3 regions of the Paenibacillus sp. FSL H7-0735 genome follow, and region 1 is predicted to be linked to each of the others. Evidence: riboswitches for the same ligand, from Rfam matches in the RefSeq annotation. Region 1 holds a riboswitch; each other region holds the start of a gene.

Region 1 (3,872 bases):
CAAAAGCAAAGCGACGATCAGACCTACCCCCGTACCGATGGGAAAACCAATTAAAGTGAGCCGCAGCGTAGCCATCGTATGAGCCCAAAGACCAGAAGCGTTACTGGTGGATTCACGGGCAATATCAGCAGGACTCGGCAGAATCCAGGATTCAATATGAAATACAGATACAGATAGCTGCCATACGCTTAAAAAGAAGACGACCGCCACAAGGGGCGGCCATATTAGCTTCCAGGTCGATCTCACGGCCGATATTTCTCCGTCAATTTATCCATGCTGATTCCGTTAGGATTATGAGCGATTTTGATCTGCGAAATTACGCTTGGACTGCCTGCTTCGATCAACGCCTCTTGCATCTGACGCACAACCTCCAGCAGCTCGCTAAGCTCACCTTCCATTGTGGTTTCCAGCGGATTCACCTGATGTTTAACACCGGATTTTTGAATGACCTCAATCGCTTTATCTACGTATGGGATGGAATCCTCATTGTTCGGAGTTTTTGGAATTACTTGAATGCTTAGTAGGGTGTTAGCCACAATAATCAATCCTCTCATTTTATATGGTAAGTTCAAAAAGCCAACTTTGATAACGAAGTAATTCAGGAAGCAAACTCGACGTCGAATCTTGAACGAACTTGGGAAGTCCGGTACTCACGTAGCACATCACTACGCTCCGTTCCTCCTTCCTCAAGTAACGTCCAACCTTCTTGGTTCTGAAAGCCGACTTTTTGAACTCTTAAATTATAAGGTAAGTTCAAAAAGCCAACTTTGATAACGAAGTAACTCAGGAAGCAAACTCGACGTCGAATCTTGAACGAACTTGGGAAGTCCGGTACTCACGTAGCACATCACTACGCTCCGTTCCTCCTTCCTCAAGTAACGTCCAACCTTCTTGGTTCTGAAAGCCGACTTTTTGAGCTCTTAAATTATAAGGTAAGTTCAAAAAGCCAACTTTGATAACGAAGTAATTCAGGAAGCAAACTCGACGTCGAATCTTGAACGAACTTGGGAAGTCCGGTACTCACGTAGCACATCACTACGCTCCGTTCCTCCTTCCTCAAGTAACGTCCAACCTTCTTGGTTCTGAAAGCCGTCTTTTTGAACTCTTAAATTATAAGGTAAGTTCAAAAAGCCAACTTTGATAGCGAAGTAATTCAGGAAGCAAACTCGACATCGAATCTTGAACGAACTTGGGAAGTCCGGTACTCACGTAGCACATCACTACGCTCCGTTCCTCCTTCCTCAAGTAACGTCCAACCTTCTTGGTTCTGAAGTCCGCTCTCTACTCCGCCGGTAAAAAATCATTACTGAATGCACTAGCAGCATCCAGCGGTTTATCCAGCAACTTCAGATCATACATCCAGTCGCCGTAATTTTGCCAGACCTCGGTTTTTTGCTCGCCCCAGCGGGCAGCATCGTCCTTGTATTTTGGGCTAAGCCATTTTTGGCTAGCTAGGACAAGGTCGGCGTCCAGGTCAGGAACGGCCTTCGATAACATACCGGCAGCCTCTTCCGGATGATCAATGGCATATTGATAACCTTTTGATGTGGCTTTCATGAAGGCCTTCACCAGCTCAGGATGATCTGCAATTTGCTTCTCACTCGTCGTCAGCACAGGCGTGTAATAATCGAGCTGTGGCGCATAATCCTTTAAGTACAGCATATCCAATGGCTCGCCACGCAACTCAGCCTCAACGCCAGTCCAAGCGTAGAAAATCCAGGCGAAATCAATGTCACGTTTGACGGCGGTAAAATAATCAGCTTCACCGATACTGATCAGCTTCACCTTTTTCACATCGCCACCTTCAGGATCCATGATAGCTTTCATGGCTGCTTCTTCGGCTGGTGAGCCCCAGCCTCCGTAGGTTTTACCTTCGAAATCCTTTGGTGATTTAATATTGCGATCTACTGGAGCGGCGAATCCCGACGTATTATGCTGAATAATAGCTGCTATCGAGACAAGGGGTACGCCTTGTAGACGGGCTAGCGTTAATCCTTCTTGGGCGCTGATTCCAAAAGCGGCTTCGCCAGAGGTAACCATAGTATCAGAACCCGCTGCGCCTGGTTGAACGATCTCGACGTCCAGGCCTTCTTCAGCGTAGTAACCAAGATCCTTAGCTACGTATAGACCGGTATGATTTGTGTTCGGTGTCCAGTCGAGTGCGACTTTAACTTTGGTGAGCTCTTTTGGAGCATCCGTGCCAGCCGCTGCAGTTGGATCAGTAGCATTTGCTTTGTTTCCGGCTGTATTCCCATTGTTGCTGCCGCATCCGGCAATGGCAAGAATGAGTACACAGGTGAGGCACAACGTAAGTGCTTTTTTGAGGTGCATGTCTTCTTCTCTCCTTTAAGGTTACAAGAATCCCGTCTTCACAACATGAACCGTAAAGTGTAGTATGTACGTTTTTCTACATCTTTTAGTGATCTTACAAAAAAAGCGCCCCGAGTGATCGGGACGCTGGCTTGGCGCAAGGTTAGTCAAGGTCACAGGGACCAGAACCAATTGGCGATTCCTACGCTGGCATTATCCAGATCAGGTATAAGGGTCAGTATCTTGTGGGATACAATCTCAGCCGGCCAATTCCAGCACCCCTGGTTCTATGAAGTTAACGGGTATTTCTATGTGCAATATAAGTAAGTATAAGTTTTGTACCCATACTTTATATCTTATATTTCTCGCATACGGTGTATTATAGACGGCTGTACTCGGAATGTCTAGTAGTGCACTCCTGAATTTTTCCAATCCAGTAGTTTCTTTTTTGCTAGTCTAGATCTTTATATTTCTTGCGGTGACGCCGTTTAAGCTCACTAACCAGCGCCCCTAGCGTGAGGACAACGCTGATCAGAATCCCGCTCATGATCACGAAGAGGGCAAGAAATTCAAAGGGGGAATATCCAATCATTTTACTCCATTGAATCTTTCCATCCAGATCGTCAATGACCTGATTCATGCCGTAAATCCCGCTTACTACCGTAAATACAGTGAGAATCATCAGCAGATTATCCCGTCGCTTGGACTGAAACTTATCCTGATACTGAAACAGGTCATTTAAGGTTTCTTTCACTTCCTCGAATAAAGCGTCGTTTCCGTATACTTTACGCAGCTGAAGAAATATCTCCCGGCCCTGCGACTGGGAAATCAACTCCAAGAAGTAGAACTTTGCCGAGAACTTATTGATGGAATAGATTAGATTGTCTATTTCCTCATAATCATGATTAATCCGAAGTCGGGAGTGCATATTGGCGAGCTTCAGCAGAACGATTTTGTGGAAAATATTGAGTAAAAATCCGTAATAATATTGCCCGTACATCTGGTTGGCTAGACTTACAGCAATCTCCTGTTCAGCCCGGGTCATGCAGCAAAAGGTCTGCTCATTCATCATATAATACGTGTCTGGACCCCAGCGATTATAGGAATGCTCATGACAATAGTTTGCAATATACGCTGGATCGCTTGCACTGGCATAGGGCTTTCCGTTCAGATCAATTCCATCAAGCTGTGAGGCGCGATAGCGTAGATTTACACTAATCTCATCAGAACTTTCTTCATTCTGAAAGCCGTAAAAAGCTTGTACCTGCATTCTTTCATCTACGAAAAAAGGAAGGGTCTCAAAATAAGCCCCATTGATATCCGATTGATCCAGATATGGCTCCAGTCCATCCACCAAATTTCGGAAGACAAAATCCTCTACCATCTCATAGGTCTGTTCCCCGCAATGAATATAAGTGTAGTCATCCTGTATGAAGGTTTTCTCTAGCGCACGGAAACGATCCGCGAATTCTAGGGCAATACTAAAGGGAATCGAATCCCCCTCCAGCTGGACACGTATCGTCACGAATCCAAGCTGAAAGGGACATATGAATATATCCGTC
Region 2 (3,872 bases), 2.0 Mb from region 1:
CAGAACGAAAACCTGCCTGACAGCCGCGTTCAGGTGCATCCAGGCGATTTCGGTAGTTTCTTTTAGGCCCTTTAACATGCAGCTTTTTGTAAGTCTCCTGGTGGTAAACCTCTTGGTATAGTGTTAATCCATCCACGCCTGCTTGAAGAAGCTCTTTATATTCGGCAGTCGATAGAGGATTTATCTCAATACTGACGGAGGAAAAAAATTCTCTAAGTACAACTACACAATCCTTAATATATGAGACAGGATTCTCCCGGCGCGATTCACCAGTCAAAATGAGGATATGCCGCAGACCTGTAGCTGCAATCTTCTCAGCCTCCCTGCGAACCTCCTCCAAGGACAGCTTTTTACGCGGAAAATCATAAATGGAGCTGAAGCTGCAGTAGGTACAATGATTCACACAAAAATCGGCAAGATACATCGGTGTGAACAGCTGCATCGAATAACCAAAATGTGCACGGGTCAGTCGCTGAGCAGCTTGCGCCATCTCCTCTAGCAGCGGCGTTGCTGCCGGAGAGAGCAATGCCAGCAAATCATTTTCGTTCAGCTTGTCTTTTCCAAGCGCCCGCTTAACGTCATCCTCCCGGAACTCCTTCCACAGCTGCTCATAAGGATACTGCTCCAAGCGGGCCAGTGTGTCAAAAAAGCTCATGCTAATCCTCCCTCCTTTGGTGAACCTATCAAATTCAGTTCAGAAATCCAGTCAACGGTGACGAAGCAAAAGCAACTTCTTCTACAGGACCGAGTCCTGCCAAATAAGCTTTGCGGCCAGCGGATATCGCCTCGCGGAACGCTTCCGCCATGACGAGCGGATTACGTGCCGTTGCGATAGCCGTATTAAGCAGAACAGCAGCGGCCCCCATCTCCATTGCTTCCGCCGCTTCCGAGGGCTTGCCAATTCCGGCATCTACAATAATCGGCAAATTCACTTCTTCAATAAGAATACGCACAAGCTCCTTGGTGCGCAGGCCGCGATTCGTCCCGATCGGCGCACCAAGCGGCATCACAGCAGCAGCACCGGCATCTCTCAGACGTAAAGCAGCCGAAAGGTCCGGACTCATATATGGCAGTACTACAAAACCCTCCGCCGCTAGAATCTCTGTAGCTCGTATGGTCTCCAGATTATCTGGAAGCAGGTATTTCTGATCATTGATCACTTCGATCTTCACCCAGTTCCCCAGTCCCGCAGCTCTTGCTAATCTCGCAATACGGACTGCCTCTTCCGCTGTACGCGCTCCTGAGGTATTAGGCAGAAGAGTCATGTGGCCGGGAATGTGGTTCATGATATTTTCTGCTCCACCTTCCGGGTCCACTCGGCGAAGCGCTACAGTAATCACCTGAGAACCAGAGCTTGCGATCACTTCGGGGATCAGAGCATTCCGGCTATATTTTCCGGTTCCGATAAATAATCTACTAGTTAATTCGATGCCTCCAATATGTAACGGGTCATGCATGAAATTACCTCCCTTTGGTTCTTATAAATTTCTCAAAATTCTATACCGCTCCATCTCAACCCCCACCAACAAAGTGCACCAGTTCCAAACGATCATCCTCGCTCAGAGCAGTACTTTCATAATTCTCCTTACTGACAATTTCTCCATTCAGCTCAATGATCATCAGACGACCCGACCACTCAGGAAGACTGATCAAATCAGCTATAGTTTGAATACCACCAGAACACTCTGCGGATTTCCCGTTAATCAACAGTCTCATTCTGAATCACCCCCTTCGCCTATGCTTTTACCTCCCGGCTATGAATGAACCGCCTTATGAATAGCTTTGGCGGCCTCATAAGGATCATCCGCTCCGCAAATTCCGGACATCACAGCAATTCCTGCCGCGCCTTGCCTAATGATCTGCGCCGCATTAGCGGGACCAATTCCGCCAATCGCAATTACAGGAATAGAGCTAGTCTTCACCGTTTCTGCAAGCAGCTCTAACCCACGTGCGGGCAGCCCTAGCTTGCTCGCCGAGGGAAATACATGGCCAAACAAGCAATAATCAGCTCCCTGCTCTGAAGCATTCGCCGCTTCTTCCGGAGAATGAACCGATCTCCCCAGCCAAAGCTGAGGTGCAATTCGCCGGGCTGTAAGCGGGCTCAGACTGTGCCCAGCCAACTGAACACCCGCGGCACCAGCTGCCAATGCTACATCGATCCGGTCATTGATTATCAGTTTGGTAGCGGGTATACCGGCAGCCAACAGCTCCTGTGCCGCAGAGAGCAGTTCGCGTGCTGGACATTGCTTCTCTCTTAAGTGAATATAATCGACCCATGTCTGCACCGTGACAGCCAGTTCAACAAATTGTCTCAACAGCTGCTTGCCGTCTGATATTAGATGGATCTCAGCTTGTACCACTCGCGTCTCCTCTCTCTCACTTCCCTGTAGGCCAGTAAAAAACAAAAAAACTGCCCCCGTAAGGAAGGCAGTCAGAATCTGTATATAGACGGTACTACAAATAGCCCGACAACAGAAATTCGTTCTCCACTTCCCTACGCTGGTCTTAACCAGATCAGGTTCAAAGGGTCCGGAAATCCATTCCGTCTCAGCCAATCGGCACCCCTAGTGACATAAATATACAATTTTGAAATACTAACGTGGTTTATAGTAACATATTTTTTTATTGAAATACACCCATTTATTCACATTAGCTGTACTAATCTAACCGTTTACTACCTCGCCACCATTTACATGAATAACCTGTCCAGTCACATAACTGGAATCGTCAGAGGCTAGATATACATAGGCTGGCGCCAGCTCCTCTGGTTGTCCAGGCCGTTTCATAGGCTGCGTGCCTCCAAACTCGCTAACCTGCTTCGCATCAAAGGTAGAGGGAATTAGCGGTGTCCAGATTGGACCTGGTGCTACACCGTTTACCCGTATGCCCTTCTCCGCCAGATTCGTGGACAAAGATCGTGTGAAACTCAGGATAGCTCCTTTAGTTGATGAATAGTCCAGCAGCTGCGGGCTTCCGCGATAAGCGGTAATTGAAGTTGTATTTATAATTGTAGATCCTGCTTTTAAATGAGGCATAGCTGCTTTTGTTAAATAGAACATCGCAAATATATTCGTACGGAAAGTACGCTCTAGCTGCTCGGAAGTAATATCCTCGATCTTAGCTTGCGGATGTTGCTCCGCCGCGTTATTGATGAGAATATCAAGCTTTCCTAAGCCCTCTACCGTCTGTTTAATAAGATCCTTACAGAATTTCTCGTCACCGATATCACCTGGAATTAGGATACATTTGCGGCCTTCCTGCTCGACCTGACGTTTAGTTTCCTCTGCATCTGAGTGTTCATTAAGATATGAAATGACCACATCAGCACCTTCTTTAGCAAAAAGCACAGCAACTGCACGCCCAATTCCGCTGTCTCCACCGGTAATCAACGCCGCCTTGTCTTGCAGTTTACCTGCTGCTTTATAATTTGCCGGCTCGTATTTGGGCAGCGGCGTCATTTCACTCTCAATCCCTGGCTGATGATGCTGCTCCTGTGGGGGTAAGGTTTTTGTAGCTTGTTTATTATTGCCTGACATCTTCCCTATCTCCTCTCGTTAAGCAAATTGATAGTTAACTGATCATCTTAGGATGGCACAACAATGCATGTTTATACGCTGGGTTTGTCATTTTCTTAAATCGCTTTACGAATCTTACTTACCACAATGCAAGTAGAAATAAACAACCGTGGATGTAAACTGCTGTAAGTGGAGAGGACTTCACTGCATACAAAAAGGCACAGCACCGCTGCTGTGCCTTGAATTGTTCACCCTAACTATTTCAAAGAAGAAACATGATTTTCTGCATTCACTTCATGTTCCAGTACCCACATAAAATAAAGAGCCTTAGCTGCTTTCTCCCGGGTCACTATGGCT
Region 3 (3,872 bases), 2.7 Mb from region 1:
CACACCAAGCGCGGACAGCAGAAATACAGCCGCGAACATTTCATCGCTCTGCATATTTCCGGCCATTCTGCGGCTGAAGTAACCGAGTCCTTTACTGCCGCCGAGCCATTCCCCGATAGTAGCTCCGATGACGCAGTATACAATGGACAGCTTTAAGCCAGAGAAAAAAGCAGGCAACGCCAGTGGAATTTGGGTTTTGACAAGCAGCTGCCAGCGGTTTGCACCAAATGTTAATAATAAGTCCTTGTAAGTCTGGCCACTTGTACGAAGTCCATCATATGTACTCACTACGACTGGAAAAAAAGCCGTCAAAAACACCACAGCCACTTTGCTCCACAGCGAATATCCGAACCACATAATAAAAATGGGGGATAGCGCAATTAATGGGATCGTCTGGCTAATGATAAGAAAGGGATAGATGGCCTTTTCTATGGGGCGATACAGGAACATTCCAGTGCCCAGCAATACACCACAAATAACAGAAAGGACAAAACCCACCAGTATCTCCTGTAACGTCGCCAATAAATGCTGTCCAAATAATAATTGCCTGTGCTCGATCAATGCGATTCCAATAGAGGAAGGTGCAGGGAGAATAAAGGCTGGAATCATGTGAAGGCGAACAGCTGCCTCCCAGATTACAAGAATGAGCAGTACCAGAAGAAGGAAGGGACCATAGTTGTCTAGATGTTTTTTAAAAGGTATAGGTTGCATGCAATCTTCGCTCCAACTCTTCCCGTAGTGCTATAAACCGGGGTTCATAGTTCATCTTATAATGTCTTGGCCTTGGTAGATCCACAACGATCTCCTGTAATTCGCTGTGCGCACCGCCAGATAATAAATAAATCCGGTCACTGAGCAATAGTGCTTCTTCCAGATCATGAGTGATGAGCATAATCGTCTGATTCAATTCACCCCATAACTCCAACAGCCAACGGTGTATCTCGCGTTTGGTCATGGCATCGAGAGCGCCAAAGGGCTCATCCAGCAGCATAAGACCACTTCCGCCTCCAGCCACTAAGGTGCGCAGAAATGCGACTCGCTGTTTCATTCCTCCCGAAAGTTCATGGGGATAAGCCTTCTCTACATCTGCTAAGCCGAAGCGGGTCAACATTTCCCGAATCTGAGTGATCGTTTCTTGTTTATTGAATCTGGGCTTGATCTCCCAAGGCAAAAGGCAGTTGTCGAGCACTGTCCTCCAAGGCAGCAATAAATCCTGCTGAGGCATATAAGCGATCTGACCTAAACGACTAGCGGTTGACGGGTGCGTAGAGAGTTTTATTTTTCCGTGAGTAGGTTCGAGTAAACCGGCAATCGTTTTGAAAAATGTACTTTTCCCGCATCCGCTAGCACCTACTACGGAGACGAATTCCCCTTGCCTGATATCCATGGATAGATCTGCGAATACAGGGGGTTGCTCAGATTCCGGAAAAGAGTAGGTTAGGCCTTGAATAGATAAAATGGTCGTGATGATCTAACCTCCTAAAATTTTTGTGGAGCGCCTAAACAAATAAAGACCCATCCATTTCCAGAGGAAATGAATGGGTCAAAAAGTTCATTCTGCATAATAACACTTAACATGCTTGATGAAAATTCTGCTCCACTTCCCTCCGCTGGTATGATCCAGATCAGGTTCTAAGGGTCCGGAGCTTGAAGCTCCGTCTCAGTCGGCCGACTCCCCTAGTGAAATAACAGGTCCATATTAATTTGTTTATAAATATACCATATCTTTCTGAGAAGTAAAGAGAGAAAGAAGTGAAGGATTAATCCAAGATTGGGTAAGATATAGGTAGAAATCTAGTTAATATTATAATTCCGATGTATATAATCGGAAAAAAGTATTGACGATCATGTGATGGCAGTGTACTATTCAATTTACCGGAAAAAAACCGGATAGAGAGAGGGGATTTAAGAATGAAAAAATGGAGTTTAACTATTATATTGGCGTTAACCGTGGTCCTTGTAGCGGCTTGCGGCAATAATTCGAATACCAATACGGCTGCTGAACCAACAGCTGGAACGAATGGTGGAACAGCATCTTCAGCGCAAAACAGTTTGGAGGCTGTGAAGGCCAGCGGCAAATTGCGGATAGGTACAGAAGGGACTTATGCACCTTTTACTTATCATGACACTGCGGGGAAATTGACTGGTTTTGACGTGGAAATTGCTGAAGAAGTAGCCAAACGTTTAGGTGTTGAAGCTGAATTTTTTGAAACTCAGTGGGATGGTATTTTTGCTGGGATGGATGCGAAACGGTTTGATGTCATTTTCAATGAAGTTTCCATTAACGAAGATCGCAAAGTGAAATATGATTTCTCTGAACCCTATATCGTATCCAAAGCAGTATTGATCGTGAGCGAAGACAATGAGGATATTAAGACCTTTGCCGATCTTAAAGGTAAAAAAGCCGGACAATCCCTGACAAGTAATTTATCCGATATCGCTCGTGAGAACGGTGCTGAAATCGTAGCTACAGATGGTTTCAATCAAGCGATGGACCTGCTGACTTCGGGACGTATTGATGCAACTGTGAATGATGGCTTGTCTTATCTGGATCTAAAAAAACAAAAACCAGATGCAAAAATTAAAGTGGTTGATGAGATTCCTGAAGGATCACAAAGTGCCGCAGTATTCCTGAAAGGCAATGATGAGCTGGTGAAAGCGGTCAGTGATGCGATTACAGAGATGAAGAGTGATGGAACGTACTTGAAAATTTCCGAGAAATACTTTGGAGCTGACGTTTCAAAATAATACAAGGCTAGCAAGGCTAATTAAGCCTGGAAGCTAAAAAGGATGTCTGAATAATGGATGACCGCAAAATACAAATTTTCTTAGACACACTGCTACCCCTGCTAAAAGCCGGGGTGGCTTTTACCATTCCGTTGGCGCTACTTTCCTTTGTGCTTGGATTGATTTTGGCGATCCTAACCGCGCTGGCACGTCTTTCACCGTGGGTAATTCCGAAGCTAATCGCCCGTTTTTATGTGTGGGTTATTCGAGGAACCCCGTTGTTAGTGCAGCTATTTATTATATTTTATGGTTTGCCGGCTGTTGGTATTGTACTCGACCCCTTCATTGCCGCCACCATTGGATTTACCCTTAGCGTAGGGGCTTATTCATCGGAAATCGTACGCGCTGCTATCCTGTCGATACATAAAGGCCAATGGGAAGCTGCCTTCTCAGTCGGGATGACTCGTGGGCAGGCTCTGCGCCGCGTAATTCTGCCACAAGCTGCGCGCGTTTCTGTACCGCCGTTATCCAATTCCTTTATTAGCTTGGTTAAAGATACTTCGCTTGCAGCGATCATCACCTATACGGAGATGTTTAGAACCGCACAGCAGGTAGCCTCTACCACTTATGAGCCTCTGCTGGTATACTCCGAAGCAGGATTGTTTTATTTAGTGTTCTGTTCTGTGCTGTCGGCGCTGCAAAATTACTTGGAGAAACGACTCGATCGTTACTCTGCGACCTAAAGGAGAGATACTTGTGATTGAAATCATTAATTTGCATAAATCCTTCGGCGCACTCCAAGTGTTAAAGGGTATTGATCTGAAAATGGAGCATGGAAAGGTACTTGTCATTATTGGGCCATCTGGCTCCGGGAAGACTACACTGCTGCGCTGTTTTAATCTGTTGGAAATCCCGGATCAAGGCAGCCTGTCGCTCAGTGATATCACCATCAATTTTACAGATCATAAGAAAATTCCTCAGAATTCCGTATTGGCCCTTCGTCAGAAAACAGGGATGGTCTTTCAATCGTATAATTTATTTCCGCATATGACTGCGCTTGGCAATGTGATGGAGGGACAGGTAACTGTCCTGAAACGATCCAAGGAAGAAGCGCGCAAGCGGGGGCTTCAGCTGCTGGCTAAGGT

Evidence for each region. Region 1 has a riboswitch for thiamine pyrophosphate ahead of NSS82_RS02395 (ABC transporter substrate-binding protein). Riboswitches for the same ligand answer to the same signal wherever they lie in the genome.
Region 2: it holds a riboswitch for thiamine pyrophosphate, as region 1 does, so the genes downstream of both, NSS82_RS11150 (thiamine phosphate synthase) here and NSS82_RS02395 (ABC transporter substrate-binding protein) in region 1, are expected to answer to the same signal.
Region 3: it holds a riboswitch for thiamine pyrophosphate, as region 1 does, so the genes downstream of both, NSS82_RS14420 (ABC transporter ATP-binding protein) here and NSS82_RS02395 (ABC transporter substrate-binding protein) in region 1, are expected to answer to the same signal.

Annotation. Positions count from the first base shown of each region.
Region 1 covers NZ_JBBOZH010000001.1:529,018-532,889, forward strand. Annotated here, with positions in the region: gene NSS82_RS02385 (ABC transporter permease) at 1-246, opposite strand, end outside; gene NSS82_RS02390 (thiamine-binding protein) at 243-536, opposite strand; gene NSS82_RS02395 (ABC transporter substrate-binding protein) at 1,282-2,331, opposite strand; TPP riboswitch at 2,493-2,603, opposite strand; gene NSS82_RS02400 (hypothetical protein) at 2,762-3,872, opposite strand, start outside.
Region 2 covers NZ_JBBOZH010000001.1:2,481,169-2,485,040, reverse strand. Annotated here, with positions in the region: gene thiH (2-iminoacetate synthase ThiH) at 1-655, opposite strand, end outside; gene NSS82_RS11160 (thiazole synthase) at 690-1,457, opposite strand; gene thiS (sulfur carrier protein ThiS) at 1,513-1,716, opposite strand; gene NSS82_RS11150 (thiamine phosphate synthase) at 1,755-2,360, opposite strand; TPP riboswitch at 2,475-2,576, opposite strand; gene NSS82_RS11145 (SDR family oxidoreductase) at 2,664-3,536, opposite strand; gene NSS82_RS11140 (GDSL-type esterase/lipase family protein) at 3,773-3,872, opposite strand, start outside.
Region 3 covers NZ_JBBOZH010000001.1:3,196,659-3,200,530, forward strand. Annotated here, with positions in the region: gene NSS82_RS14415 (ABC transporter permease) at 1-711, opposite strand, end outside; gene NSS82_RS14420 (ABC transporter ATP-binding protein) at 692-1,387, opposite strand; TPP riboswitch at 1,586-1,689, opposite strand; gene NSS82_RS14425 (amino acid ABC transporter substrate-binding protein) at 1,912-2,748, shown strand; gene NSS82_RS14430 (amino acid ABC transporter permease) at 2,802-3,470, shown strand; gene NSS82_RS14435 (amino acid ABC transporter ATP-binding protein) at 3,484-3,872, shown strand, end outside.